Regions from separate parts of the Bradyrhizobium sp. BRP19 genome, predicted to be linked through region 2. Evidence: predicted binding sites of a transcription regulator. Region 2 holds the regulator's gene; the other holds the start of a gene.
The links. The regulator LexA, encoded in region 2, represses DNA repair genes until DNA is damaged. The targets are predictions, from matches to a motif close to TGTTCNNNNTGTGTTCNG.
Positions count from the first base shown of each region.

Region 1: a site for LexA is predicted at 10,938-10,955, ahead of I6F36_RS34540 (PA0069 family radical SAM protein). Genes of this name have one in related genera too.

Region 1 covers NZ_JADYVZ010000022.1:48,060-63,389, reverse strand. Annotated here, with positions in the region: gene I6F36_RS34580 (alpha/beta fold hydrolase) at 1-836, shown strand, start outside; gene I6F36_RS34575 (4-(cytidine 5'-diphospho)-2-C-methyl-D-erythritol kinase) at 833-1,717, opposite strand; gene I6F36_RS34570 (tetratricopeptide repeat protein) at 1,802-3,598, opposite strand; gene I6F36_RS34565 (electron transfer flavoprotein-ubiquinone oxidoreductase) at 3,888-5,549, opposite strand; gene I6F36_RS34560 (uracil-DNA glycosylase family protein) at 5,685-6,494, shown strand; gene I6F36_RS34555 (glycosyltransferase family 39 protein) at 6,623-8,131, opposite strand; gene I6F36_RS34550 (ribonuclease HII) at 8,338-9,195, opposite strand; gene I6F36_RS34545 (VOC family protein) at 9,273-9,728, opposite strand; gene I6F36_RS34540 (PA0069 family radical SAM protein) at 9,753-10,916, opposite strand; gene I6F36_RS34535 (phosphoketolase) at 11,127-13,541, shown strand; gene I6F36_RS34530 (acetate/propionate family kinase) at 13,544-14,716, shown strand; gene I6F36_RS34525 (RMD1 family protein) at 14,805-15,330, opposite strand, start outside.
Region 2 covers NZ_JADYVZ010000001.1:211,601-226,930, reverse strand. Annotated here, with positions in the region: gene I6F36_RS01080 (carbohydrate ABC transporter permease) at 1-318, opposite strand, end outside; gene I6F36_RS01075 (ABC transporter substrate-binding protein) at 315-1,601, opposite strand; gene I6F36_RS01070 (ROK family transcriptional regulator) at 1,662-2,840, opposite strand; gene gltA (citrate synthase) at 3,019-4,320, opposite strand; gene gltX (glutamate--tRNA ligase) at 4,465-5,892, opposite strand; gene I6F36_RS01055 (glutamine--tRNA ligase/YqeY domain fusion protein) at 6,058-7,734, shown strand; gene I6F36_RS01050 (SgcJ/EcaC family oxidoreductase) at 7,752-8,138, shown strand; gene I6F36_RS01045 (ComEC/Rec2 family competence protein) at 8,262-10,541, shown strand; gene I6F36_RS01040 (GAF domain-containing protein) at 10,548-11,489, opposite strand; gene I6F36_RS01035 (hypothetical protein) at 11,707-12,141, opposite strand; gene lexA (transcriptional repressor LexA) at 12,527-13,228, opposite strand; gene glp (gephyrin-like molybdotransferase Glp) at 13,405-14,613, opposite strand; gene I6F36_RS01020 (hypothetical protein) at 14,833-15,036, opposite strand; gene I6F36_RS01015 (HAD family phosphatase) at 15,195-15,330, opposite strand, start outside.

The DNA.
Region 1 (15,330 bases), on a different contig from region 2:
GCCTGCGGCTGCACTACGCCGACTGGGGCAACGAGGGTGCACCGGTCGCCATCCTGGTGCACGGCGGCCGCGATCATTGCCGCAGCTGGGATCACATCGCGCGCTCGCTGCAACCGCATTTTCGCGTCGTCGCGCCCGACCTGCGTGGTCACGGCGATTCCGACTGGACGAGAGGCGGCAGCTACGCGCTGACAGAATACGTGTACGATCTCGTGCAGCTGGTTCGCACCTTAGCCACGTCTCAGGTCACCCTGATCGGCCATTCGATGGGCGGCATGGTGAGCCTGATCTTTTCGGGCGCATTCCCCGAACAGGTCACGAGGCTCGTCGTCCTCGACGGCGTGACCATGTTGCCGGACACACCGAAGCCGCCGGCGCATGAGCGCATCGGCAGATGGGTCGGCCAGCTCGACAAGCTCCACGACCGCACCCCGCGCCGCTATCCGAGCCTCGAGGACGCGGCCGCGCAGATGGTGCTTCACAACAAGCGCCTGTCACGGGACCTCGCGCTGCATCTCGCCAGGCATGGCGCGCGGCAGAACGAGGACGGCAGCTACAGCTGGAAATTCGATCCCTATCAGCGCGCCTCCGCGCCACATCGGCTCTGGCCCGACGATCACATCGAGCTGTGGTCGCGGATCACGTGCCCGACGCTGCTGCTCAATGCCGGCGAAAGCTTTCTAGCGGGCGCTCGCTCCGCCGGCCTGGAGCGATACTTCCAGAACGCGCGCGTTAAGACTATTGCCGGGGCGGGACACTGGCTGCAGCACGACAAGCCGCAGGAGGTGTTGGGTGAGATCCGGCGGTTTCTCGAGCTCAACGAGGACGAAGGCTAGCTCAACGTGCCCGCATGCACCCACCAGCCGGGGTGATCGCGCCGGATCGTTTCGGCCGCGGCATGTGCCTCCTCAGATGCGCCGTAGATCGCAAAGCACGTCGCGCCCGAGCCGGACATGCGGGCGAGCTTGACGCCGGCGGAATCGCGCAAGGCGTCCAGCACCTCGCCGATCACAGGCTCGATCCGCAGCGCGGGCGCTTCGAGATCGTTGGCGACGGTCTCGAGAACCTCGACCCAATCGGAAATCGAGGCACCCTCCTCCGGCCAGGCCGGAGCGCGGATGACGTCGGTGACGCCGACCAGGAGCTCGCCGTTGCGCAAGCCCAGCGCCTGGAACACGTCCTTGGTGGCAACAGGCACGCGCGGATTGACCATGACGCAAGGCATGCTCGGCAGCGCGAGCGGCAGCAGCTGCTCGCCGACGCCGGTCATGTCGCAGGCGCGCGAGAGGAGGCACACCGGCACGTCGGCGCCGGTCGCGACCGCGACCTTCTGAATGCGGGGATCATCGAGCGACAAATCGTTGAGACGCGCCAGGACCCGCAGCGCGGCCGCGGCATCCGCCGAGCCGCCGCCGATCCCGGCTGCAACGGGGAGCACCTTGTCGAGCGCGAAGGCGCCAAGCTGCAGGCCAGGGATCGCCTCGGCAAGGAGCTTGGCGGCCTTGAGCACGAGATTGTCGGCTGTGTCGCCGCAGGCGGCAGCCAGCGGCCCAGTCGTGGTGAGCTTCAGCTCCCCGCCCGGCTCCAAGGTGAGCCGGTCGGCGCAGTCGGCAAACGCGACCACGCTTTCGAGATCATGATAACCATCGGCACGACGGCCGACGACGCGAAGGCTCAAATTGACCTTCGCCCGTCCCTCTTCAATCAACGCCGACATTGGCGATCAGCCCCCAAGACTCACTTGTTTGCGCATGATCTGATCGGAAAACCGCTCCACACTTTTCCGGATCATGCGCCTAGCTTAGCCGCCCTTGCCGTCGTCCTTCTTCTTTTCGGCCTGCGCCGCAGAAGAGTTCGAATTGTCGTCGGGAAGGCCGTTGGCGATCTTGGCCTCGATCTTCGGCAGCTCTTCCGGCTCGGGCTTGAGATCGCGCGCATGCGACCACTGGAATTTTGCCTCCAGCGTGCGGCCGACGCGCCAATAGGCGTCGCCGAGGTGGTCGTTGATGGTCGGATCCTCGGGCTTGAGATCGATCGCGCGTTCGAGGTTCTTCACTGCCTCCTCGAAATTGCCGATGCGGTAATAGGCCCAGCCGAGGGAATCGACGATGTAGCCGTCGTCGGGACGCTGCTCGACGGCCCGCTTGATCATCTTCATGCCTTCGTCGAGATTCACGCCCTGGTCGATCCAGGAATAGCCGAGATAGTTGAGGACGTGCGGCTGATCGGGCTGCAGCTCCAGCGCCTTCTTCATGTCGGCCTCGGCCTTGGCCCATTGCTTGGAGCGCTCCTGGCAGATGCCGCGATAATAGTACCAGACGCTGTTGGCCTTGTCGTTGCCGGGCGGCAGCACCTCGATGCCTCGTGAATAGGTCGCGCCGCAATCGCCGAACCGCTTGCGGCCGCGCTCGATGTTGCCGAGCGCCATGATGGCTTCGAGGTCCTTGGGATCCTCCGAGGTGACGCCCTTGAGGATCTTGACCGCCTCGTCGGTGCGGTCGGCGGAATCGAGATCGATGGCGAGCTGAATTTGCGCGTTGCGCTTGAGCGGCGAGTTGGCGGGCACGCGCTCGTAGACCTTGATCGCCATCTTCGGCCGCTTGACTGATTCGTAGAGATCGGCGAGCGACAGCAGTGCCAGCGGATGCGTCGGCTGCAGGTAGAGCGAGAGCTGGAGATAGACCAGCGCCAGATCCTCGCCACCGCGGCGGGTCAGCGTCGCGCCGATGCCGTAGAGCGCTTCGGCGGCGCCGGCCTGCGCGGAATCGACCAGCGGCGGCATCTTCTTGCCGGCCTTGGTCTCGCGCAGGCCTTCCTGGATCAGCGGATGGCGCGCGAGCTTCTTGTCGAAGGCCTGATAGATGTTGGTAGCCGCGGCGGAATCCTTGTTGCGCGACAGCCAGCGCGCATAGGCCTCGGTCACGCGCAGCATGGAATCGTCGAGCTTGTAGGCGCGCTCGAAGCGCGTGCCGGCGTCCTTCTCCTTGCCGGAGAGCTCCAGGATCATGCCGGTGTGGAGATCCTTGAACAGCGGATACCATTCCGGACCTGTCAGCTTGTCGATGGTGGCGACACCACCCTTGGCATCGCCCGCACCATAGGCGGCCCAGCCCGACAGCAGCGTGGCGACGAGATCGGTGATCGGACCACGGATCGACTGGTTGATGTTGGTCTGCGCCGCGACGTACTTCTTCAGCTTGAGATCGTGCACGCCGACGACGAGACGGGCGACGCGGTTGGTCTTGTCGATGGTGAGGATGCGCTCGGCGAGCTTGACCGCCTCCTCGATGTCGCCGTCGGCGACCGACGAGATGAAGGCACGGTCGAGCAGCTCGTTGTTCTTGGGATCGGTGCGGAGCGCCGAACGGTAGAATGCGGCGGCCGAGGTCGCGTCGCGCTCAACGCTAGCATGGCGGGCGGCGAGATAGCTGCCGGCGCCGGTGAGCGACTTCAGATCGTTTCGCGTCGGAAATTGCGCCGCCGTGTTTTCCGGATGATCCGGCGTCTGCGCCAGGACCGCGCCGGGGACCGTCGCGATCGCGGTGCCCATGAGGGCGATGGCGGCAGCAGTCCAGCGGTTGAAACGATTTGAAAACATCAGGGCTCGCCTTGAGTTGGGTGGTGCCTGGGTTTGCAGCAGAAGACCGTATCGCAAGCGAACGCGGCCGGTGACATCCGGGCCCGGAACCGTCAGGCCGACAATGCCGCTTTTGGCGCTTCGCCGCAAGGATTCGGACCCGGGAAGATCCCCTCCGCACGCCCAAACCGGCCCATTGAAACCGCGCCAGCGCCCCAAGACGCCGCCACTATGGCCTTATCGTGGCCGCGGCGGGTCGCCGCAGCCCCGTCCTCACGGGAACGTGCGCCTGGTCACCCGTGCGATCTCCTCACATCGCCTCGTAGTTCGGGCCGCCGCCGCCCTCCGGGGGAACCCAGGTGATGTTGCCGTTGGGATCCTTCACGTCACAGGTCTTGCAGTGAACGCAGTTCTGGGCGTTGATCTGGAAGCGCGGGCCGGAGCCCTCCTCGATCCATTCATAGACGCCAGCCGGGCAATAGCGGTTCGAGGGGCCGGCATAGACGTCGTGCTCGGACGTCTTCTGGAGGTTCATGTCCGTGACCTTCAGATGGATCGGCTGGTCCTCCTCGTGATTGGTGTTGGACAAAAACACCGAGGACAGCTTGTCGAACGTGATCTTGCCGTCGGGCTTCGGGTAGTTCCTGGGCGCGTGGCTCTTGGCCGAATCGAGCGTGGCGCGGTCGGGCTTGACGTGCGACTGCGTGCCAAACAGTGAGGCGCCGAACAGCGTATTGCACCACATGTCGAAGCCGCCCAGCGCGACGCCGAGCACGGTGCCGAACTTCGACCACAATGGCTTGACGTTGCGGACCAGGAACAGGTCCTTGCCGACCGATGAGGAACGCCAGGCGTTCTCGTATTCGACGAGCTCGTCATTGGCGCGGTCGGCGGCGAGCGCGGCCGCAACATGTTCGGCAGCCAGCATGCCGGTGCCCATCGCATTGTGCACGCCCTTGATGCGCGGCACGTTGACGAAGCCGGCCGCGCAGCCGATCAGCGCGCCGCCGGGGAAGCTCAGCTTCGGCACCGACTGATAGCCGCCCTCGGTGATCGCGCGCGCGCCGTAGGCGAGCCGCTTGGCGCCTTCGAAGGTGCCGCGGATCGAGGGATGGGTCTTGAAGCGCTGGAATTCGTCGAATGGGGACAGATAGGGATCGTCGTAGTTCAGATGCACGACGAAGCCGACGGCGACGAGATTGTCGTCGTAGTGATAAAGGAACGAGCCGCCACCGGTCTTGAGGTCAAGCGGCCAGCCGAATGAATGCTGGATCAAGCCCTTCTGGTGCTTGGCGGGATCGATCTGCCAGACCTCCTTGAGGCCGATGCCGAACTTCGGCGGCTCGCTCTTGGCGTCGAGCGCGAACTTGTTGATGAGCTGCTTGGTCAGGCTGCCGCGGGCGCCTTCGGCGAACAGCGTGTACTTGCCGAGCAATTCCATGCCGCGGGTGAAGGAATCCTTCGGCTTGCCGTCGCGGCCGATGCCCATGTCGCCGGTGGCGATGCCCTTGACCTTGCCCTCCTCGTCATAGAGCACCTCGGCCGCCGCAAAGCCCGGATAGATCTCGACGCCAAGCGCCTCGGCCTTGCGCGCCAGCCAGCGGCAGACATTGCCGAGCGAGCCGATGTAGCAGTGATGATTGTTCATCAGCGGCGGCATCATGAAATTCGGCAGCTTGATCGCGCCGCCGCCGGTCATCCAGTAGAAGCGGTCGTCCTTGACCTGCGTCTTCAGCGGGCAGTCGGCATCCTCGCGCCAGTCCGGGATCAGCTTGTCGAGGCCCGCGGGATCGATCACGGCGCCCGAGAGGATGTGCGCACCAACCTCGGAGCCCTTCTCCACCACGACGACGTTGAGCTCGGCGTTGAGCTGCTTGAGCCGGATCGCGGCCGACAGACCCGACGGGCCGGCGCCGACGATGACGACGTCGAATTCCATGGATTCGCGCGGGGGAAGTTCTTCGGTGCTCATCTGATCTCAGCCCTTGAGACGGTCCTTGGTCGTTTGCGCCCTCTTGTTTCCGATTTTTCCGGGTAGGACAACCTCGGAATCGCGTTCCGCCGGGATGCAAGGCCGCCCAAGGTGATATAAAGGTCAGACTTTGCCATGATCCCCGAACCCGCACCCACCGTCCGAGAGCTGCTCGCCTTCTATCTGGAGGCCGGTGTCGACTGCACGCTCGCGGAGGAACCGATAGACCGCCTGGCGGAAATCGATGCGCCGCCACCCAGCCCGCGCGCGGCCCCGCCAGCCGAAGCGCCGCGGCCGGTCGCCGCGCCCGCGGTCATGCGCGGCGAAGCCGCGCCTGCACCGGACGTCGCCATCGCCTCGGCACGCGAAGCCGCACGCACCGCGCCGACCCTGGAGGCGCTGCGCGAGCTGATGCAAAATTTCGAGGGCTGCGCGTTGAAGCACACCGCGACGCGACTCGTATTCGCCGACGGCAACCCGCAGGCGCGCATCATGTTCGTCGGCGAGGCGCCGGGCCGCGACGAGGACATCGAGGGACTGCCTTTCGTCGGGCGCAGCGGCAAGCTGCTCGATCTGATGATCGGAGCCATCGGCCTCAACCGCACCACCGCCTACATCGCCAACGTCATTCCCTGGCGGCCGCCCGGCAACCGCACGCCGACGCCGCAGGAGACGCAAATCTGCCTGCCCTTCATCCAGCGCCAGATCGAGCTGGTGAACCCCGACGTGCTGGTGACGCTCGGCAATCCTTCGACACAGACGCTGCTGTCGACGCGCGAAGGCATCATGCGCACGCGCGGGCGCTGGTTCGACTACGACACCGGCCAGCGGGTGATCCGCGCGCTGCCGACGTTTCACCCGGCCTACCTCTTGCGCTCGCCGGCCTACAAGCGGCTGGCCTGGCAGGATCTGCGGGCGATCGCGAAGGCGCTGACGGGGGCGTGAGGGGCGGCCGCCCCCTCCCCGTCATTGCGAGCGCAGCGAAGCAATCCAGAATCTTTCCGGAGAGGGACTCTGGATTGCTTCGTCGCAAGGGCTCCTCGCAATGACGCCGGGGAGAGCACGCCCGCAGCTCACGTCCCCTTCGGCCGCACGATGGCCCAGCCGATGCGCAACAGCTGCTGGCGGCCGGTCACCAGCCATTCGAAGGCGCGCGGGACTTCCGGCACGATGCCGGGAAAGCGCTTGAGGATCTCCGGCGGCGGCGTGCCCGCGGTATCGGAGGCGCGCCAGACCACGACGCCGCCGGTCTCGCTGAACTTGGTCTGGCTCATCCACGGCGTCCGCGCGGGGGCGGCGTCGATGAACAAATGCGGCCGGCCGGAATGCAGCGCGATCAGGCTGGCGAGCTGGGTCTCGCCGGCGACGGCGCGCAGGCGATGGTTGGTGCGGCGGGCGAAGCTCTCGTCGAAGAAGTCCGAGATCGCGCGCGCCGGCATCGAGGTCGCAATTTCGCTAGTGCCCGTCCAGGGCAGGAACAGGACGGCAAGCACCACGCCGGCGGCGGGCGCGGCAACGGCGGCGGCCCAGACCATGCGGAGCATGCGCGCGCGGCGCATCGCGATGAGATCGCCGGCCGCGACGACCACGGCAAGCCCCGACATGATCAACACGACGCCGGGGCCGCCGACGACGGAATCGAGCCCCAGCAGGCCGGAGATCAGCACTGCGCCGAGCGGCAGAGCGAACGCGAAGAAATAGACGAAGTTGCGCGCGAGCGGCTCGACCGGCGGGCGGTAGATGATCGGTGGCTCCTCGCCCTTGCCGGCGAACATTCCGGTGTTGAGAAAGGTCAGCGCCGGGATCGCAGCCGCCCCCAGCACGAGGCCACCGAGCAGCCAGGCCGCATGCAGCGCGCGGGCGTTGAGCTCGGCGACTGGCGGCAAGTCCGGCAGTGCCAGCGTCTCGGCCCGCATCAGAAAGACCGCATAGGGCAGCGCCAGCACGGCGACGACGATCAGCGCGAACAGCGGATCGAGCCCGCGCAGCGTCCGGCGGCCGCCGGCGGTCGTAACCGCGAAGACGACGATCAGCAGCAGCAGGAAGACCGCGGCGGGCGTCGTCAGCAGCAGGAGGCCGGCTTCGATCGACCAGGCGAACCAGGCATTACCGCGGCGCTGGCCGATGATCTGCCAGGAGTGCAGCAGCAAGAGCGCCCAGAGCGGCCGTGCCAGGATCAGCGGACCGAAGTCCAGCGCGGACGAGGAGAAGGCCAGCACCGTCATGGTGAGGAGCACGGCAAGCACCGCCTGCTGCGAGCCGACCACGGCACGGGAGAGATGATAGAGCGCGATGAAGGTTGCGATCTCGCAGAGCTGGGCGAGCACATAGACGCCGAGCATGTGGCCGCCGGCGGCGCGATAGGCGATGTCGGCGAGCCAGATGGCAAGCGGCGGGCCGAGATCGGTGCCGACCTGGTATTCCCTGCCGAAGGCCAGAAGGGTCGCGAGAGTGCCGGGCGGGCTGCGGTAGAACACCAGCGCCACGAACAGCCACATCGCGGCCTGCAGCAGCACCGCAATCCAAACGATCAGCCGCGGCCGGGCGCGAATGAGCTCGATGACCAGGGAGGTAAACCGCATGCAACGTCCGAAGGTGCAGCCAACCCGTCCAGCCGGCCCTATTCGCTCACGTCTGTTTTGATAAAGGGCGCCACGGGTTGTGGCAACCGCCGCAGTTCGTCATGCCCGGGCTTGTCCCGGGCATCCACGTTCTTCGTGCCGCTGGTAAGACGTGGGTGGCCGGGTCAAGCCCGGCCATGACGGATGGGAAAGCTGTAGGAGGATCGCTAGAGATTTACGGAAGCGTCGATCTCGACGCTCGCCTCGACCTGCACCTCGACCTCAGTCACCGAGAACAGGTCCTGCACCGGCTCGACGGTCCAGGGCATGTGTTTGGCGCGGGCGGCGGCGACGGGGGCGAAGAAGCTGCGGTGGTGTATGGAGGGGCCGAGGCGATCAAGCGCGTCGAGATGCTCGGGGACGGCATAGCCCTTGTGCTGCTCGAAGCCGTAGCCCGGGCAGTCCTGCGCCAGTGCGCACATCAACCGATCCCGGGTGACCTTGGCGACGATGGAGGCCGCGGCGATCGAGAGCACGATACCGTCGCCGCCGATCACGGCCTCGCAGTCGCATGCGGTGTCGAGCCGGTCGCGGCCGTCGACGAAGACGTGCCTGGGCGCCTCGGGCAGGGCCACCACGGCGCGCTTCAGCGCCCACAGCGAGGCGCGCAGGATGTTGTCGCGGTCGATTCGCGCCGGCGAGGCGACGGCGACCGAGACCTGCGCGGTGGCGCAGATCTTGTCGAACAGCTTTTCGCGCTCCTCGGCGGTCAGGCGCTTGGAATCGTCGATGCCGCGGGGAATCCGGTCGGGATCGAGAATCACCGCGGCGGCCACCACGGGGCCTGCGAGCGGGCCGCGGCCAGCCTCGTCGCAGCCCGCGACCGGCCAGACGCCGCGCTTGATCAGCACGCGCTCGCGGCGGAAGCTGGGGGCAGCAACGGCAATGATGCCTTTCCTACCGGCAGGGACCTTCGCAGCATCGGCCGCAGATATCTTTGCCGCCTTGGCGGGCACAGCCTTCGGCGCGGCCTTTTTCTTCGGCGCGGCTTTGGCTGGGGTCTTGGCGGAGGGGTCCCGAATCATGGCCGGGATCGTGCGCCAGGGGGCTTCGCCAGCGCAACCGGGAACCCACGATATTCCCGTTATTCAGGCCGCCCGCCCTACTCCGCCAGATGCACCCGCCGGTCCTCGCCCACCTCGATGCCGGGTGCGACCACGACTTCCCAGACATGTGCATCGGGATCGGCAAAATAGCCGCAATAGCCGCCGTAATCGGTCGCGTGCGCCGCCTTCAGCAAGGTGGCCCCCTTCTCGACGGCGAAGGCCAGCACCTCGTCGACCTCCTCGCGGGTCACGCAATTCCAGGCAAGCGTCATGCCGCGAAAGGTCGTGGGCCTCGGCTGGTCCTCCAAGGACGCGTCTGCGGCGAGCCGATCCCAGTGATAAAGCGCGAGCACCGGACCGCCGGTGTCGTAGAACGCAACCGCCTCGCCGGTCTCCTTCAGCCGGCGCGAGAAACCGAGCGCGTCGTAGAAGGCGATGCTGGCGCGGATGTCGTTCACACCGAGCGTGATGACGGTCAGCCGCGGCACCGGCACGGTGAGTTCCTTGAGCATGCGACACCTCTTGCACGTGTCCGCTCAAAACAGGCTGAGCTGGTCACCGTTCCGCTTCGGCCGCGCAAAGTGATCAATGGTCAGCTTGGAGCGCCGCTTGTTGAGGCCGAGTCGCTCGCAGGCGATCTCGAAGCGGCGGCCGATGGTCCAGGCCATCGGTCCGGTGCCCTTCATCCGCTCGCCCCATTTGGCGTCATAGTCGCGCCCGCCGCGCATGTCTCGGATCAGGGTGAAGACGTGACGATAGCGGTCCGGATAGTTCGCCATCAGCCATTCGCGGAAGAGATCGCGCACCTCCAGCGGCAGCCGCAGCAGCACATAGGCAGCTTCCTTGACGCCGGCATGGGCGGCGGCGTCGAGGATGCGCTCGATCTCGGAATCGTTCAGCGCAGGGATCACGGGCGCGACCATCACCGTAGTGGGAATGCCGGCGTCCGAGAGCTGCTTCAGCGCCTCCAGCCGTTTCGGCGGCGTCGAGGCCCGCGGCTCCATCGTGCGCGCCAGCTTCGGATCGAGCGAGGTGACCGAGATCGCGACCTTGGCGAGGTTGCGCTTGGCCATCCGCTGGAGAATGTCGATGTCGCGCAGCACCAGCGCCGACTTGGTGACGATGCCGACGGGATGCCCTGCGCGCTCCAGCACTTCCAGAATGCCGCGCATGATTTTGCGCTCGCGCTCGATCGGCTGGTAGGGATCGGTGTTGGTGCCGATCGCGATCATCCGCGGCTCGTAGCCGGGAGCCGCAAGCTCCTTCTCGAGCAGCGAAGGCGCCTCGGGCTTCACGAACAGTTTTGACTCGAAGTCGAGCCCCGGCGACAGGCCGAGATAGGCGTGGGTCGGCCGCGCGAAGCAATAGACGCAGCCGTGCTCGCAGCCGCGATAGGGATTGATCGAGCGGTCGAAACCGATGTCGGGGGAATCGTTGCGGGTGATCACCTTGCGTGAGGTGTCGATGGCGACACTCGTCTTGAACGGCGGCAGCTCGTCGAGGCTCTGCCAGCCGTCGTCGAAAGCGACGCGCGCCTCGGCCTCGTAACGGCCGCTGGCGTTGGACTGCGCGCCCCGCCCTCGCCGTCGGGCGCGGTCGATGGCGACGCCAAGCTCGGGGAAATCTGAAGGCGCACCCGCCGGCTCGGAGGGCGCCGTGACCGGCGGGTGCTTGAGACCATGAGAGGATGCTCGACTCATGCAGCCAAGATAGCACGACATAGGAACAAATCAAGAACACAAACCAAAAACGTGAAAACAACCCCATGCACAGTAGAGCTGCCCAAACTTCGCGCGCCTGCCTTTGACCTCACGCAACACGGCCGTCACGACCATCCCGTTTCATGCCCGACGGATCGATCGCCCCGGAACCGGGTTGGTGACGATCGCGAAGTGAAGGTCGGCAGGAACATGACAATCCAACAAAAAACGGCCGAAGCGAGCAGCGACCTCGATCTGCTCGATCGCTATTGGCGCGCCGCCAACTACCTCTCGGTCGGGCAAATCTACCTGCTCGACAATCCGCTGCTGCGCGAGCCGCTGCGGCCCGAGCACATCAAGCCGCGTCTGCTCGGACATTGGGGCACGACGCCGGGGCTGAACTTCATCTATGCCCATCTCAACCGCGTCATCCGCGCGCTCGATGTCAGCGTGATCTTTGTCTGCGGTCCCGGCCATGGCGGTCCGGGCATGGTCGCCAACACTTATCTCGAAGGCAGCTACAGCGAGATCTATCCCGAGATCGCGCGCGATGCGGATGGATTGCGCAAGCTGTTCAGGCAGTTCTCCTTCCCCGGCGGCATTCCGAGCCATGCGGCACCGGAAACGCCCGGCTCGATTCACGAAGGCGGCGAGCTTGGCTATGCGCTGGTGCACGCCTATGGCGCCGCATTCGACAACCCGGATTTGATTGTCGCCTGCGTGGTCGGCGACGGCGAGGCCGAGACCGGCCCGCTCGCTGCGTCCTGGCACTCCAACAAGTTCCTGAACCCTGCCCATGACGGGGCGGTGCTGCCGATCCTGCATCTCAACGGCTACAAGATCGCGGGCCCCACCGTGCTTGGGCGGATGCAGGACGCGGAGATCCGCGACCTCTTGCGCGGGTTCGGCCACGAGCCGCTGTTCGTCACGGGCGACGATCCCAAATTGATGCACCAGGCCATGGCCGATGCGCTGGACGTCGCATTCGCCAGCATCCGCTCGATCCAGCAGCATGCCCGCGACGGCCGCACAAGCGTCGAGCGGCCGCGCTGGCCGATGATCGTGCTGCGCAGCCCGAAGGGCTGGACCGGCCCGAAGGAGGTCGACGGCAAGAAGGTGGAGGGCTTCTGGCGCGCGCATCAGGTGCCAGTCGCAGGCTGCCGCGAGAACCCGGAGCATCTCAAGGTGCTCGAAGACTGGATGCGCAGTTACGAGCCGGAAAAGCTGTTCGATGGCAACGGCGCGCTCGTTGCCGAGCTTCAGGCGCTTGCGCCCGAAGGCGTCAGGCGCATGGGCGCCAATCCGCATGCCAATGGCGGCGTGCTGAAGAAGGAGCTGAAGCTGCCCGACTTCCGCAGCTTCGCGATCGAGGTGACGCAGCCCGGCGAAGTCGTTGCGGAAGCGACGCGCGAGCTCGGCAAATTCCTGCGTGATGTCATCCGCCTCAACGCGAAGGAGCGCAACTTCCGCATCATGGGCCCGGACGAGACGGCATCGAACCGGCTCGACGCCGTGTTCGAAGCCACCGAACGCGTCTGGATGGAGCCCACCGAGCCTTACGACGTGCACCTCGCCCAGGACGGCCGCGTCATGGAGGTGCTGAGCGAGCATCTCTGCCAGGGCTGGCTGGAGGGCTATCTGCTCACCGGACGGCACGGCTTCTTCTCCTGCTACGAGGCCTTCATCCACATCGTGGATTCCATGTTCAACCAACACGCCAAATGGCTGAAGGTGACGCGGGAGCTGCCGTGGCGGCGTCCGATCGCCTCGCTCAATTATCTGCTGACCTCGCATGTCTGGCGCCAGGACCATAACGGCTTCAGCCATCAGGACCCCGGTTTCGTCGATCTCGTCGCCAACAAGAAGGCCGACATCGTCCGCATCTACTTCCCGCCGGACACCAATACGCTGCTGTGGATCGCCGACCACTGCCTGCGGACCTATAACCGCATCAACGTAATCGTCGCCGGCAAGCAGCCGGCGCCGCAATGGCTGTCGATGCAGGACGCGGCGACGCATTGCGATGCCGGCATCGGCATCTGGACCTGGGCGGGCACGGAGGACGGAAAGGGCGAGCCCGACGTCGTCATGGCCTGCGCCGGCGACGTGCCGACGCTGGAGACGCTCGCTGCCGTCGACCTCCTACGCAAGGCGCTGCCGGACTTGAAGATCCGCGTCGTCAACGTCGTCGACCTCATGACGCTGCAGCCGAGGGAGCAGCATCCGCACGGCCTGTCCGACCGCGACTTCGACAGCCTGTTCACGCGCGACAAGCCTGTGATCTTTGCCTATCACGGCTATCCCTATCTCATTCACCGGCTGACCTATAATCGCACCAACCATGCCGGCATGCATGTGCGCGGCTTTGCCGAGGAGGGCACCACGACGACGCCCTTCGACATGGTCGTGCTCAACGAACTCGACCGCTACCACCTCGCGATCGAGGCGATCGAACGGGTGCCGGGACTGGCGACCAAGGCCGCTCAGGTGAAGCAGCAATTCCGCGACAGGCTGATCGAACACTCCCGTTATGTCCGCGAGCACGGTGAAGACATGCCTGAAATACGTGACTGGGTCTGGCAGAACAGCGCCGGCGGCAACACGCCGGCCGAGGCCGGCGATTAGCGATGTCGGACACGGTCCTCGTCCTCAACGCGGGATCGTCGAGCATCAAGTTCGGCCTGTTCGATGTCGCGGCGGCCGAGCCTGCCCTGCTCTGCAAGGGCCTGCTCGACGAGCACGAGGCCAAACCCCGGCTGGTGGTGAAGGGCCCCACGGGCGAAGACCTGTTCGAGACAAGCAATCAGGCGCCTGACGGAGCCCGCGGCCATCTGTTCGCGGACGTGCTCACCTTCATCGAGGACCGGTTCGGTGGACGCAGCCTGCGGGCCATCGGCCATCGCATCGTCCACGGCGGGCCGGATTATTCAGGCCCGGAGGTCCTGACAGACGACATCATTGCGAAACTGGAGGCCTTGATGCCGCTGGCGCCGCTGCACCAGCCGCGCTGCCTCGCGCCGGTGCGCACACTGGCGGCGATCCGGCCCGGGCTGACGCAGATCGCGTGTTTCGACACCGCCTTCCATCACGGCCTCGCGCCGCCGGCGAGCCGCTTCGCCATTCCCCGGCGATTCGAGGCGCGTGGGATCAGGCGCTACGGCTTTCACGGCCTCTCGTTCGAATATGTCGCGGGACGCCTGGCCGAGATCGCGCCGGAGCTCGTGGCCAAGCGCACTGTCATCGCGCATCTCGGCAATGGCGCCAGCCTCTGCGCCCTGCGCGATGGCCACAGCATCGACACCACGATGGGGCTGACGCCGCTCGACGGCCTCGTGATGGGCACGCGCTGCGGTGCGATCGATCCGGGCGTGCTGCTCTATCTGCAACAGCACGAGAACATGTCGGTCGAGAATGTCCAGCACCTGCTCTATCACGAGTCAGGCCTGTTCGGCGTCTCAGGGATATCCGCCGACATGCGCACGCTGCTGGCGAGCCGCGAGGCTGCGGCGCGTGAGGCCGTCGACCTCTTCACGTTCCGTGCGGCGCAGCAGGTCGCGATGATGGCGACCACGCTCGGCGGCCTGGACTGCCTGATCTTCACCGGTGGCATCGGCGAGCACGCCAAGGAGATCCGCGGCGCGATCGGCGAGCGTCTCGCCTGGATGGGCGTGCGCATCGACGCCGCAAGCAACGATGCCGCGCGCGAGCGCATCAACGGCAACGACAGCATGGTCGAGGTCTTCGTCATCCCCACCAACGAAGAGATGATGATCGCGCGCCATTGCGCGGCTCTGATCTAGGGCGTTATCCCGTTGCGAAAACACCCTCTCCGCAAGCGGGAGAGGGAGTGCACTCACGTTATAGCAATCAAACCTGATCTCATCATGCTTAGTGACCGCGGCCGGTCAGGAGCTGAAAAGTCCCCATCGCGACCTCGATCAGGATCAGCACCACGACGGCGATCTCCAGGCGGAGCGAGCGCTGGGTGTCGATGATATCGGTCAGCGCGTTGGCGGTCTCCGACACCGCGGCAAGCTTGCGCTCGAGCGTGTCGAGGCGCTCCTTCAGTTCGTATTCGTCCTCCAGGCGCGAATAGAGCCGGTCGAGCTCGGGCTTCTCCCAGAGCACGTCGGGCTTCTCGGCGACAGCGACGCGGCCGGCGACCCGCTGCTGCACCAGCAGCGCGTTGCCGATCAATTGCAGGATGCCCTTGCGCCGTTGCGGCGTGCGACCGCGCTCGGCGAGCTCCCGTGCAAACGGCTCGATGACGTCGAACACCGCGGCGACGCGGCGCTCATCGCGCGCCAGCGACGTGCTTTTGGCGAGTGCGTCCGCAACCAGCAGCAGCCGGTCGTCGGAGAACTTTGCGAGGCAGATCGGCCCGCCCGGCTGGATCGTCTCGCCGGCTTCCTCG
Region 2 (15,330 bases):
ATCGAGCAGGATCGCGAGGATGAGGCCGGTCGCTGCGCTCAGCAGCACGAAAGCGCTGCCGAACAGCAGCAAATTGTCGAAGGCGATTTGCCAGTTGCGCGATGCCGTGACCGCCGTGTAGTTGCGCAAGCCGACCCAGCCCGCAACGGGAACGAGGGTGGACGGCGTGAACGAGATCCAGATGGTCCAGAGCGAAAACGAGACGAGGTGCGTCGCCGACAGCAGCAGCGGCACCCAGATCGTCAGATATTCGGGCAGCCGACGCACCCATTCGGGAAGCGCCGGCCGGCCCGGTCTCATCGTGGCGGCATTGCTCAACGCGCGCCCTCGACGGCCTCGGCGAGGCGGGTGGCTGCCTGCTCCGGCTTGATCGTCTTGTTCTTCACGTACTCCGTGATTACGTCGATCATCGCCGCGGTCATTCCGTTTTCCTGCGCCATGTTGTGCGCCATGCTGAGGACGGCCTGATTGCTGGCGATGGCCTCCTTCAAGGCCTTCGAGGTTGTTCGTTGCCCCTCCGACCAGCCTTCGCCTGATAGATCGACGTCAGTGCGCACGGGGATGGAGCCGGTGATCTGCGAGTACATGGTCTGGATCGCCGGATCCATGACGAGCTGAGCCATCAGGGTCTGGCCGGCTTGCAGGTCCGCCTCCTTGCGCTGCCAGAAGATGAAGGCGTCGGCATTCAACAGGAAGACCGGCTTGCCGTTGTCGCTCGGGCCTGGCGCAATCATGAAGTCCTCGAGCTTGAAGCCGGCATTGCGCAATACGCCCTGCGCCCATCCGCCCATGATCATCATGCCCATGTCGCCGTCGATGAAGCGCTTCAGGTTGGTCGAGAAATGCTGGGCGCCGACGTTGGGGTCCATCCAGTCGGCGATCTTGCGCACCTGGGCGAACGCGGCCTTGATCTCCGGACCCTCGAGGGCCTTCTTCTCGAGATTCATGATGGCCGCGCGATAGGCGAGCGGACTGATGCCCGCGAGAGCCGCCTCGAATTTCTGTCCGTCGTCCGGGCGGGTGCCGCCATTGGCGATGGGAGAAGCGACTCCGCCCGCCTTCATCTTTTCGGCGAGGTCGTTGAAGTCGGCCCAGGTGACGGGGACCTTGTCCGCCTTCGCCTTGTCCATCGCGCGCTTGGACAGGAAGAGCATGTTGGTGCTGTAGATCTGTAGCGGCAGCGCAATCCATTTGCCGCCGGGCTTGTGCAGCTTTGCAAGGTCCGGAGCGACGACCTTCTCGTAGCCGGCGGCCGCGACGAGGGCATCGAGATTTACGGTGGGCGCAATCTTCGACCAGGCCGCAATCTCGGGCCCCTTGAGCTGCGAGCAAGCCGGCGGATCGCCGGCCATGATCTGCGCGCGCAGCTTGTTCATCATCTCGGTGGTGAAGCCGGGGACGGGCGAGTGCTGCCAAACGCCGCCCTTCTCCTCGAATTTCTTGCCGAGCGCCGTAATGGCCGCCCCGTCGCTGCCCGCCGACCATTGCGAGATCGCGGTCAGTCGCGGCTTGGCCGCGCCTTGCGCGCGGGCAAGGTGCGGAAATGCGAGCGCGGCAGCAGATCCAGCGAGCAGACGACGCCTTGTTGTTGTGATCGGCATGGCAGTTCCTCCCGGTGTGAAATCTTTCGCGCTTTACAGGCCGTTTGGGCTCAGCGCATGTCAGGCCGCCTCCGTCGATGCCGCGGGCATGCCGCCACGGCTGGCGAGACAAAAGGCGGCGAAGGCGAGCGCAGCCTGCGGATCGTTGCCGGTCGACGGCGGCACGAAGGCGAGGGAGACCTGCGCCAGTTTGCGTCCGCCCAGCAGGCAGGCGTCGATGCCATCGACCAGTGCTTGCCGATCCTCTTCAGCGAGAAGCGACGGCCAGCCGCTGATCGCAACGCCGCCGCACGGCTTGACGTTCAGCGTATTGCCGATCGCAAGGCCGAGCCGGAACAGCCGACGGCGCAAATCCTGCCGCACGCGCGATGAGATCGGGACCGTGTTGACCCATTCGTTGCCGAGCTGGAGCAGCTCGGTCTCGGAAACGCCGAGAAGCGCAGCCAGCGCGGGAATCGACGTATAGGCCTCGACGCAGCCGTGATGTCCGCAGCGGCAGCGCGGTCCGTCAGGCCCGAACACCATGTGGCCGAGCTCGATTGGCTGCAGAGCATCGGTCTCGGCCGGATCATCCATCCAGGCGCCGGCGACGCCGTGGCTGACGAGCACGAACAGATGCGTGTCGTTGAACGGGTAGTTTTCCGTGCGGCAGCGGTGAAAGGTGGCATGCGCGACAACCGAATTGGTGAATTCGAGCGGCACGCCGGCGAACATCTCGCCGAACATGTCGCTGATGCGAGCGACGTCGCAGGGAATGATCGGATTGGCCGATATGCTGAGACGGCCGAGGCCGGGAATCGAGACGCCGATCTGCGAGAGGGTGATCCGGCGGCGCCGCGTCCAGTCGCGCAACAACGTCATCGCTTCGCGAAATGCCCGGCCGACGGTCTCGACGTCAGGCGTCTTCGGGAGCGGCACACGCTCGGTGTAGTGCAGCTCACCCGACAGGCCGCCGACCCCGACGCTGAGCCGCTGCGTCGTCAGCTCGAAGGCTGCCAGCGCCACCGCGTGGTCCAGCGACACGAGACCGGTCGGGCCGCCGACGTAAGGGGCAGGGCGCCGCACTTCCTCGATCAGGCCTTCGGCCTTCAGGTCAAGCAGGATGCGCGACAGGCTCGCTTCCGACAGACGCACGGCCTTGGCCAGTGGCGGACGAAACGAGCCGCCCGACTGAAGCAGATGAGTCAAAATGGCAGCGCGCGTCTGCCGCCGACTTCTCGGCTGCTCCGGCATTTCCATCCCTGTCGTCATTCTTACTTAGAGTAAGAATGCGCGCGGAGCATTTAGGCTGTCAAGGCGCTTGCCGCCGTGAGCATGGACTTGTTGTTGTGCGCGGCAGCACGAGGAAAGTGCGGGCGCAAAACAAAACGGCGCCATCTTGCGATGGCGCCGCTGCGAAAGGCGTGATGGCCTGACGTTAGCGCTTGTCGATCGGCACGTAATCGCGCTTGGCGACGCCGGTGTAGAGCTGGCGCGGGCGGCCGATCTTCTGTTGGGGATCCTCGATCATCTCGCTCCACTGGCTGATCCAGCCGACGGTGCGGGCGACCGCGAACAGCACGGTGAACATCGAGACCGGGAAGCCCATCGCCTTCAGCGTGATGCCCGAATAGAAATCAACGTTCGGGTAGAGCTTGCGGTCGATGAAGTACTGGTCGCTGAGCGCGATCTTCTCGAGCTCCATCGCCACCTTCAGCATCGGATCGTCGCCATGGCCGGTCTCCTTGAGCACGGCATGACACATCTTCTGCATGATCTTGGCGCGCGGATCGTAGTTCTTGTAGACCCGGTGGCCGAAGCCCATCAGGCGGACTTCGGAATTCTTGTCCTTCACCTTGGCGATGAACTCGGGGATCTTGTCGACCGTGCCGATCTGATAGAGCATGTTCAGCGCGGCTTCGTTGGCGCCGCCATGGGCCGGGCCCCAGAGGCAGGCGATGCCGGCCGCGATGCAGGCGAACGGGTTGGCGCCCGAGGAGCCGGCGATGCGCACCGTCGAGGTCGAGGCGTTCTGCTCGTGGTCGGCGTGCAGGATGAAGATCTTCTCCAGCGCGTCGGCGAGCACCGGGCTGACCTTGTAGTCTTCGCAAGGCACCGCGAAGCACATGTTCAGGAAGTTCTCGGCAAAGCCGAGCGAGTTCTTCGGATAAACGAAGGGCTGGCCGACGGTGTATTTGTAGGCCATCGCAGCCAGCGTCGGGATCTTCGCGATCATGCGCATGGAGGCGATCATGCGCTGCTTCGGATCGTTGATGTCGGTGCTATCGTGATAGAACGCGGCGAGGGCGCCGACGGCGGCAACCATGATCGCCATCGGATGGGCATCGCGGCGGAAGCCCTGGAAGAAGCGGGCCATCTGCTCGTGCACCATCGTGTGATGGGTCACGCGGTAGTCGAAATCCTTCTTCTGCGCGGCGGTCGGCAGGTTGCCGTAGAGCAGGAGGTAGCAGGTCTCCAGGAAGTCGCCATGCTCGGCGAGCTGCTCGATCGGGTAGCCGCGGTATTCCAGCACGCCCGCGTCGCCGTCGATATAGGTGATCTTGGACTGGCAGCTCGCGGTCGAGGTAAAGCCCGGATCGTAGGTGAACAGGCCGGACTGGCCGTAGAGCTTGCCGATATCGATGACGTCAGGCCCGACGCTGCCGCTGAGGATCGGAAGATCGAAATTCTTGTTTCCGACCGTCAGCGTCGCGGTCTTTGGGCTTTCTTTTGCGTCCATCAGAGGTCCCCGATGTGTGGTGAGACGGGCCGGAGCCGGAGACCCCCAGGGCGACCATGGGGGCAGGCCGGATGTTCCAGAATGTGGAGGAGATGGGTATATTATTGCTATGTGCGCTGCAAGATCGCCGCACGCATGGTCGACTTACGTCGTAGACTGATCCCTAAGTCGGCCGAGGCTTTCCTGGCGTCCAAGCACCTCCAAAACCTCAAATATACCAGGGGACGTCGTCCGTCCGGTGAGCGCCGCCCGAAGCGGCTGGGCGACCGCGCCGAGCTTGAGACTATTTTCCTCGGCAAAGGCGCGCAGCGCGGCCTCGGTGGTGGCGCCGCTCCACGTCTCGACTTTCTCCAGCGCGGAATGTAGCTGGCCGATCAGCTTGCGGTTCTCGGGCGTCAACAGCGCCTGCGCCTTGGGATCCGGCGCCAGCGGCCGGTCGGCGAAGATGAAATGGGCGCCGTCGATCAGCTCGATCAATGTCTTGGCGCGCTCCTTGAGCGCCGGCATGGCCTTGAGCAGCTGCGCGCGCGTGGTGTCGTTTAACTTGGCCTTGATCTCGTCGCGGCTCGGCACGACGTGGTCGAGCACGTCCTCGAACATCTTCACGAGCGATTGATCGTCGGCGTGGCGGATGTAGTGGCCGTTGAGGTTTTCCAGCTTGGCGAAATCGAAGCGGGCGGCGGCGCGGCCGACGCTGCCGAGATCGAACGCGTCGATCATCTCCTCGGTCGAGAAGATCTCCTGGTCGCCGTGGCTCCAGCCGAGCCGGACCAGGTAGTTGCGCAGCGCAGCCGGCAGGTACCCCATCGCGCGGTAGGCATCGACGCCGAGCGCGCCGTGCCGCTTGGAGAGTTTCGAGCCGTCCGGGCCGTGGATCAGCGGGATATGGGACATGCTGGGCAGCTCCCAGCCCATCGCATCGTAGATCTGCTTCTGGCGGGCGGCGTTGATCAGGTGGTCGTCGCCTCGGATCACATGGGTGACGCCCATGTCGTGGTCGTCGACCACCACGGCGAGCATGTAGGTCGGGTTGCCGTCGCCGCGCAGCAGGACGAGATCGTCGAGGTTCTCGTTCTGCCAGACCACGCGGCCCTGGACCTGGTCCTCGATCACGGTCTCGCCGGTCTGCGGCGCGCGCAGGCGGATGGTGGGCTTGACGTGGCTCGGAGCCGTGGCCGCGTCGCGGTCGCGCCACATGCCGTCATAGAGGCGGGTGCGCCCCTCGCTGCGCGCCTTCTCGCGCATGGCGGCGAGCTCTTCGGCGGTGGCGTAGCAACGGTAGGCCTTGCCATCGGCGAGCAGCTGCTCGGCGACCTCGCGGTGCCGGGCGGCGCGGGCGAACTGGTAGATGACCTCGCCGTCCCAGCCGAGCTCGAGCCACTTCAACCCGTCGAGGATGGCGCCGATCGCCGCTTCCGTGGAGCGTTCCCGGTCGGTGTCCTCAATCCGCAGCAGCATCTTGCCGCCGTGCTTCTTGGCATAGAGCCAGTTGAACAGCGCCGTGCGGGCGCCCCCGATATGGAGGAAGCCGGTCGGCGAGGGAGCGAAGCGCGTGACGACGGAATCGGACATTCTTGGCAGGGCCTATGCATTGGAGGCGGTGGTGTATAGCAGGAACGGGACATAACTAAAGGGCGACGGCGGACCCGGCAGGCCTTGCTTAAGCTCTTGTAAGCTCTTGGCGCGGCCACGCGAATTTGGCAGAAGGACCGCTGATTTCCCTACAGGATTTTCGTAATGACAGAACCGGTGGCAGCTGAGGTTGGGCGCGATTTCATTCGTGACATCATCCAGGCCGACCTCGATCAGGGCAAATACAAGGAGATCGTGACCCGGTTCCCGCCGGAGCCGAACGGCTACTTGCATATCGGCCACGCCAAGTCGATCGCACTCAACTTCGGCGTCGCCCAGGAGTTTCCGGGCCGCTGCCACCTGCGCTTCGACGACACCAACCCGGTCAAGGAAGAGCAGGAATATATCGATTCAATCCAGGCCGACGTGCGCTGGCTCGGCTTTGACTGGGGCAAGAACCTGTTCTTCGCCTCGGACTATTTCGACCGCCTGTACGAATGGGCGGAGCAGCTGATCCGCGACGGCCTCGCTTATGTCGACGACCAGACCCAGGAGGAGATCCGCCTCTCGCGCGGCACGTTGACCGAGCCCGGCAAGAATTCGCCGTTCCGCGAACGCTCCGTGGAGGAGAACCTCGACCTGTTCCGCCGCATGAAGGCGGGCGAATTCCCCAACGGCGCGCGCGTGCTGCGGGCCAAGATCGACATGGCCGCGGGCAACATCAACCTGCGCGACCCCGTGCTGTACCGCATCCTGCATGCCCACCATCCGCGCACCGGCAACGCTTGGTGCATCTATCCGAGCTACGACTATGCCCACGGCCAGTCGGACGCCATCGAAGGCATCACGCATTCGATCTGCACGCTGGAGTTCGAGGACCACCGGCCGCTCTACGACTGGTTCATCGAGAAGCTGCCGGTGCCCTCACAGCCGCACCAGTACGAATTCGCGCGGCTGAATCTCACCTATACGCTGCTGTCCAAGCGCGTGCTGACCCAGCTGGTCCGCGACGGCCATGTCGCGGGCTGGGACGATCCGCGCATGCCGACCATGGCGGGCATGCGTCGCCGCGGCGTGCCGCCGGCTGCACTTCGCGAGTTCGTCAAGCGCATCGGCGTCGCCAAAGCCAACAGCGTGGTCGATGTCGGCATGCTGGAGTTCTGCATCCGCGAGGAGCTGAACCGCACGGCGCAGCGGCGCATGGCGGTCTTGAAGCCGCTCAAGGTGGTGATCGAGAATTATCCGGAAGGGCAGACCGAGGAGCTCGAGGCGATCAATCATCCCGACGATCCCTCGGCCGGCACGCGGAAGATCACGTTCGGCCGTGAGCTCTATATCGAGCAGGACGACTTCATGGAGAACCCGCCGAAGAAGTTCTTCCGCCTGTCGCCTGGCAACGAGGTGCGGCTGCGCTATGCCTATTTCGTCAAGTGTACCGGCGTGATCAAGAACGACAAGGGTGAGGTGGTAGAGCTGCGCTGCACCTATGATCCCGCGACCAAGGGCGGCAACGCGCCCGACGGCCGCAAGGTCAAGGCGACCATGCACTGGCTGCCGGCGGCGGCCTCCAAGCCGGCGGAGATCCGCATCTACAACCAGCTGTTCGCCAATCCGAGCCCGGATGCCTCGAACTTCGCGACCGATCTCAACCCGAACTCGCTGGAGATCCTCGCCGATGCGCGGGTCGAGGCGTCCGTTGCGGAGAGCAATTCGACCGAGCCGATGCAGTTCGAGCGCCAGGGCTATTTCGTGCGTGACAAGGACTCGACGCCCGGCAAGCCGGTGTTCTCGCGCACGATCGGTCTGCGCGACACGTTCGCGAAGGAAGTCGCCAAGGGTTGAGAAGGGCTGAGCAGGACATGAGCAGCGAGGCCGACGCCATCGTTTCCGCCATCATCGCGAAATGGTGCGCCGGCTTCGCGACGCTCGATGCGGCCGCGCTGTCCTCGCTCTATGCGAAGGACGCATTCTTCTTCGGCTCCAACCCGAAGCTCTATCGCGGCCGGGACGGCGTCGCCGAATACTTCAACGGCCTGCCGCGCTGGCGCAGGCCAAGCGCCGCGTTCTCCGATGTGCACGCCGCGCAGGCCGGCCCTGATCTGATCAACATGGCCGCGACCATCACGTTCGATCTCGCGGGCGAGCGGGATGATCTCGTCGTCAAGATGAGCTGGGTCATCATCCGCGAGGACGGCGAGTGGAAGATCGTCAATCACCACGCCTCCTCGCAGGCGCCGCTGATCTAGCAACGGGCGCCAGCCCGGAGAAAAGTAGGGCGCTCTTCGCCTGTTCCCGATCCGTACCGCTATTCGTGCAGCCGCACGGTCCGGTAGCCTCCGCAGCCGTCGCGTATCGTAAGGTGCAGGGGAATGGCGGAGCCGGGCCGGCCAGGACGGTCCCAGGGAGTTGCCGGGACGTGGCCGGTCGGCCGCGCCGCCCCGGCCGGCGGCTTGGCGCCAGCGGGCCTCGGCATCTGGCCGGCGATCATCGAGACGCTGCGCCAATGGGCTCGGGGCGAGGCCGGGCCTGGCCGGCTGTTGCCGTGGGTGCCGGTCGCCTTCGGCGGCGGCATTGCGCTTTATTTCGCCGCCGATCATGAGCCGGTGCTGTGGGTGGTTGCCGCCACAGCCATCGCGCTGATGCTCGGCGCGGTGCTGCTCCGGCGGAGCCGGCTGTTTGCGCCCGCCATCATGCTCGCGGCGGTCGCGGCTGGTTTTGCCGTGGCGACCTGGAAGACCGCGCGTATCGCGCACACCGTTTTGGCAAAACCGCTCTATTCGGTGTCGCTGTCGGGCTTCGTGGAAGCGCGCGACATCCGCGAGCGCACCGATCGCTTCGTGCTGCGCGTCAGCGCGATGGAGGCGCAGCGCAGCGACGTCAAGCTCGAGCGCGTCCGCCTCTCGGTGCGCAAGGGCACGGCGCCGGAGGTCGGCAGCTTCGTGCAATTGAAGGCGCGGCTGATGCCGCCGATCTCGCCGGTGCGCCCCGGCAGCTATGATTTCTCGCGCGACATGTTCTTCCAGGGCATCGGCGCCTCCGGCTTCGTGATGGGCGCGATCACGGCGTCCACACCGCCGGATGGCGGCGGCCTGCGGCTGCGCTATGCCGCCTTCATGCAGGGCCTGCGCGACGCGATCGACGCGCGCATCCGCGCAACGCTCGAAGGCGACAACCGCGCGATTGCGACGGCGCTGCTCACGGGGCGGCGCGATGCGATCACCGCGCCCGTGAACGATGCCATGTTCGTCTCGGGACTCGGCCATGTGCTGTCGATCTCCGGCTATCACATGGCGGTCGTCGCCGGCGTCGTCTTCTTCGCGGTGCGCGCGCTGCTGGCCTTGATCCCGGGGCTGGCGGCCGGCTCTGCCATCAAGAAATGGTCGGCCGCCGCGGCGCTGGTCGCGGCCGCGTTCTACCTGTTGCTGTCGGGCGCGGAGGTTGCGACGCAAAGATCGTTCTTCATGACGGCGGTGGTGCTGATCGCAGTGATGGTCGACCGCCGCGCCATCACCTTCCGCACGCTGGCGGTTGCCGCGCTGATCGTGCTTGCGGTCGCGCCGGAGGCGTTGGTGCATCCAAGCTTCCAGATGTCGTTTGCGGCAACGCTCGGGCTGGTGGCGCTGGTGCAGATCGGCATGCCGAATCTGCTCGCATCGCCCGATCATTCCGCGACGGCGCGGATCGCGTTGTGGGGCGGCCGCGAGATCGCGATGCTGTTCCTGGCCTCGCTGATCGCGGGGCTCGCGACCACGCCATACGCCGCCTTCCACTTCCATCGCGTGACCCCATACGGCGTGCTCGCCAATCTCGGCGCCATGCCGGTGGTCTCGGCGCTGGTGATGCCGGCCGGGCTGTTGGGGCTGCTCGCGGCGCCCTTCGGGCTCGACGGCGTGTTCTGGTGGTTGATGGGGATCGGCATCGAGTGGATGGTCCTGGTCGCGCGCTGGGTGGCGGCCCTGCCGGGCGCCGTCGGCCGCATTCCCGCCTTCGGGATCGCGCCGCTGATCGCAGCGAGCCTCGGGCTCATCGTGATGGGCCTGTTGCGCACGCCCTTGCGCTGGTCCGGCGCCCTGGTGCTGCTGGCAGCGATCCTCTGGGGACTGTCGGTGCGGCAGCCCGATATCCTGATTGCCGGGGATGGCGCGAGCGTCGCGATCCGGGGCGGGGATGGGCGCTTGCAGGTGATCCGCGCCAGCAAGGACAGCTTCCTGCTGAAGGAGTGGTTGGCTGCCGATGCCGATCCGCGCGATGCCGGCAACGCCTCGTTGGCGAGTGGGGTGTCCTGTGACGAGTCCGGCTGCGTGGCGCCGCTCGCGGACGGACGACTGATCGCGTTGGCGACGCGTATCGACGCGCTGGCCGATGATTGCAGCCGCGCCGCGCTGGTGGTGACGGCGCGGCCTGCGCCACCCGATTGCGCGGCGATGGTGGTCGATCGGGCGCGTCTTGCCAGTCAGGGCGCACTGGCTCTGACGAGACGCGGCGAGGGCTTTTCGGTGCAGGCGGTGAGGACGAGGGGAGCAAGCCGTCCCTGGCTGCCGGCCGGCGCCGGCGAGGGAGATTTCGACGGCAGCCTCGTGCCGAAGGCGGCCGTGCCCCGCAATCGGGACGCAACGCCATCGGAGGCCGACTTGCAGGCCGACGATTGACGCGGATCACAAATACCAGGCCAGCACGGCGTCAAGCCTTCCGTTGCCGATGACCGGCAGGGCCACCATTCGGCTCAGCCCGGCTGCGCGGGCTTCGGAGCCGGCGATCGAGCCGTCACAGGTGAGATCGTCGTTGAGCGCGGGCATGCCGGCGGCCCAGGCGCCGCCGATGCTGCCTTCGCCCCTGGCGATGGACTGCGCCGCATAGCGTGCGGCGAGGTCGGTCTGCGCGCTGCAATCGCCGGCGCGAAAGACCAGCGCCGAACGGTCCTCGTTCGGGACCCAGATCTCGAAGCGTCGTGCAATCGGCGTTGCCTGCGCGGAGAGGAATGTCAGAACCCAGGTCTGTTTGGTACCGGTTCGGTAGGGCACGCCGACGCCGAGATTGATCCCGACCTTGGCGGCGTCCTCCCAGCGCAGGAAACTCTTGGCGTCGTGCAAGTCCTTGATGATCAGCGGCAGGCCCGCCTTCCAGGTGCGTCCGGGCAGGCCGAAGCCGCGCGGAAATCTGGTGTGGCGGGAGTTGAATTCGAACATGTCCGCGGTGCCGTAATAGCCATCGACGAGCCCCATCTCATGCGAGAGATCAGGATCGTTGTGCCAGAGTTCGATCGCGCCGACGTGCGCCTCGTCGTCGCCACAGAACAGCACCAGCACGGCTTGCAGGAATTCGCCCGCGAACACCGGCACCGCCACGCCGCAGGTGAGGCCGGCCGCAGCGGCCTGATCGGTCCGCTTGAAATAGGAGTTGGCGAATTTCGTGAGGATGACGGGGTGGCCACAGGCCCAGGCCTTGCCGGGAAGTCCCTCGTCATATCCGAAGTGCAGCTCTTCGCTGACGGCTTTGAACGCGGACAGCCCATCGTCGTAGAGGCCGCCGCCGAATTCCAGCCGCATGCGCGTCCGGTCGGGTACCCAAAGTTCAACGACGCGAATGAAGGTCTTCATCGAGCGTGTCCGCCGCCTCAAACCACGACAGCATCGGTCATTTGGCTGCGGAGCGGACGTTCAAAATGCGGGCAGCACGGCCCAAACTTCGTGCGACGACGAGGCGCGGCGGTGGGCTCGCCGATCGAATGTCCTGAAACACAAACTTACCGGGCTCGCCGGCCTCGGCCGGCGACGGCAATTTCAATCCCGGGCTCGGCCTGTTGGCCGAAGGGCGTCAGCCGATCGGCAGGCGCGTGATCGTGGGCCGCGTGTCGGCGACGATCTGCGGCTTGTGCTCGCGCTCGGGGGCTGGCTGCGTCACCGGCAATTGCAGCACGGTCGCGCGCTGGCCTTCGACGAGCTGCGTCACCAGCACGTATTTGCCGTCGGGGAATTCGATCGCGTCATGATGGCGATCGGGAATGTGCGGGTCGATCTTGCCGAACTTGCCGACGCGAGAGTTCACGGTGCGCGTCCAGATCCAGCGGTTGTCGTAGCGGACGTTGTCGGCGAAAGCGAGCTCCGTCCCCGGCAGCAGACAGACCGCGACGGAGGGATCGGCTTCGGAAGCGAAACCGCGCGTCGAGGTGCCGCGGAAGGTTGTCGTGACGATCGTCTCGCCGACTTCGGCGGGGCGCGTCGCGACGGCATGCAGGCTGTAGTCACACATCGGGTGCTCCTCATGCTGGGATAGCGACCCGCGTCTCTTTCGAGGCGCAGGCCTCTATCAGAGTGGAAGCATACAACGCTCTGCTCGGTTATGGGCAAATCTGCGGCTCGCGTCCGCAGCGCGCGATCACATTATCTTTCCCGGATTCGATAGGAACAAACCTCGCGTCCTTGCATTCGGCCGGAGCTATCAGCACTGCCGGCACAACTCTACCGGCGAAGCAGAAATGGCTGCGCGCCTGCGCGGGGGAATGTCGCGCGGGAAGATGGACCGGACAGCCGGCGCAGAACCAGAGAAACCGTCCAGCCGGAGCGGACAAGTATCCGCTCCGATCCTGGATCGCCGATGCCGATCGAAACGCGCGCGGCGCTTGATGTTTCCCGTATCAGTACTTCCGGTAAAGCCCGATCAGCTTGCCCTGGATCTTCACGCGGTTCGGCGGAAGAATGCGGACCTCGTAGGCGGCATTGGCGGGCTCGAGCGCGATCGAGGCGCCGCGGCGGCGGAAGCGCTTGAGCGTGGCCTCCTCGTCGTCGATCAATGCCACCACGATGTCACCGGTATTTGCGGTCTCGTTGCGCTGGATCAGCGCCATGTCGCCATCGAGGATGCCGGCCTCGACCATCGAATCGCCGCGCACTTCGAGCGCGTAGTGCTCGCCCGAGCCGAGCATGTCCGGCGGCACGCTGATGGTATGGCTGCGGGTCTGCAGCGCCTCGATCGGCGTGCCGGCGGCGATGCGGCCCATCACGGGCACCGCGACGGGGCGTTCGCCCTCGTCGGCGGGCGGGCTGGAGCTCGCGCGCACCTTGCCGAGATTGCCCTCGATCACGCTCGGGGTGAAGCCGCGGCGATTGCCGGCGGCGGCCTGGAGCTCGGGCAGCTTGATCACCTCGATGGCACGGGCGCGGTTGGGCAGGCGGCGAATGAAGCCGCGCTCCTCGAGCGCAGTGATCAGGCGATGGATGCCTGACTTCGAGCGCAGGTCGAGCGCATCCTTCATCTCGTCGAAGGACGGCGGCACGCCGCTTTCCTTCAGACGTTCGCTGATGAACCGCAGAAGCTCGTATTGTTTGCGCGTCAACATCTCGACCAAAGTCCCCCGGTTGATGTCGTTCGATTCCGACACGATGAAGCCGGCACTAAGCCGCTACATCCTCGAAACAAATCATGAACGGACACTATATGTTCGATATGTGTTCCGCAACTGCTTAATTTATGGTGAACGCGGCCAAGCTCGCGGAATGCGTGTGGCTGGGCGGCTCAGACGGGCAGCCGGAGCACCTCGCAAGGCGTGCCGGCCTCGGCCTTCGGCGCGAACGGTGCGCGCACCAGAAGTACCTGTGCCGCAGCGAGATTCGCAAGAAGGGAGGAGTCCTGATGGCTGACCGGAAGGGCGACGCGCGTGCCGTCGTCGCGCTCCTCCAGCCGCGCACGCAGATAGTCCTCGCGCTGGTCGTTGGCGGCGAGATCGCGGCCCAGCACGGCGCGCTCGCGCCGATGATGAATCGCTGAACGGCCCGACAGGGCGCGAATCAAGGGGACCATGAACAGGAAGGCGCACACGTAGGACGACACGGGATTGCCGGGCAGGCCGATCACGCGCATCGCGCCTATCCGACCGTGCATCATCGGCTTGCCCGGCCGGATCGCGATCTTCCAGAACGCCATCGCGATGCCTTCGCCCTTGAGCGCCTGCTGGACCAGGTCGTGGTCGCCGACCGAGGCACCGCCGGTCGTGATCAGGATGTCGGCGCCGCTCTCGCGCGCGCGGCGGATGCCGGCGGACGTCGCCTCCAGTGTATCGGCGGCAATTCCGAGGTCGATGGTCTCGGCGCCCTCGCTGCGGGCGAGCGCATGCAGGGCATAGCCGTTGGAATAGACGATCTGGCCGCGACCAGGCGTGGTGCCCGGCATCACGAGCTCGTCGCCGGTGGCGAGAACGGCAACCCTCGGGCGGCGGATGACGGCGAGATGCGGATGATTCATTCCGGCGGCAAGGGCGAGATCGCGCTCGGTGAGGCGGATTCCCTTGCGCAGCAGCACGTCGCCTTCGCGGAAGTCGACGCCTGCAGGGCGGATGTGGCGGCCGTAAATGGCGGCTTCCTTGATCGTGACATGTTTGCCGTCGGCAGCCGTGTCCTCCTGGATCACGACGGCATCGGCGCCGTCGGGAACGACGCCGCCGGTGAAGATCCGCACGGCTTCGCCGGGGCCGACGCTTCCCGCGAACGGCCGGCCCGCTGCGACCTCACCGACGACGGTCAGGCTGGAATCGATGGCTGCGTCGGCCGAGCGCACGGCATAGCCGTCCATCGCCGACATTGCCTCCGGCGGCTGCGTGCGCCGTGCCGCGACATCGCGGGCGAGCACACGATGGTAGGCCTCGTCGAGGCAAACCATCTGTTCAGCCAGCGGCTCGACGCCGGCCAACACCGCGGCGAGCGCGTCAGAAACCGGCATCAGGGCCAAGAGCGAACTCCTGCTGAGCACATCAGTCAATGGGCGGCGAGAGTTCTAGCCGAGTGCAGGCGTGAGGCAAAGCAGCACGCGGGATGATTTATCCTGCGTGATCGCGGGGTGGAGGAGGTCGGCTCAACTCTGCCACGGCATGATGCGGAAGGCGAGACAGACCGGAACGAGGATTGCCATGGCAAGGACGAGAATGACGAGCGCCACGGCCAACATCGTTCAACGCCCCGTCGGATCGCCCGGACTGATGTCCGCGACGTCGGGCGGCTTGGGACCCTGATCCTTGTCCGGCAGCGGGTCCGCCTGGGATTTTAGGTCGGCGGCCTTGCTGATCAGCTTGGCGGAGAGGTCAGAATCCGAGGTGGTTCTGGCGAATTCGAGCAGGAGAGAGGCTTGCTTGGTGAGATAGGTCTTGCCCAGCACGTCGATCAGTCCAATGTAGAAGTCCCAACGGACTCATGAGTCCGAAGGGTGGTATTCCGTTCCCGGAACTCTGTATAAAAATGCACAAAGTGATCAGGTTCCACATTTTCAGCAGTTTTTGTTCCGGCAAGTGAGCGCGCTCCGGGCTTTCCCGCGGCTCAGATCCCCAGTGCTTTCAATGCGTTCCCGACATCACGCGGCGAGGTGACATGCACGGCGGTCAACCCGCGCGCCCGCGCTCCCTCGATGTTCTCGGCGAGGTCGTCGAAGAACACGATGCGCTCGGCCGGCACG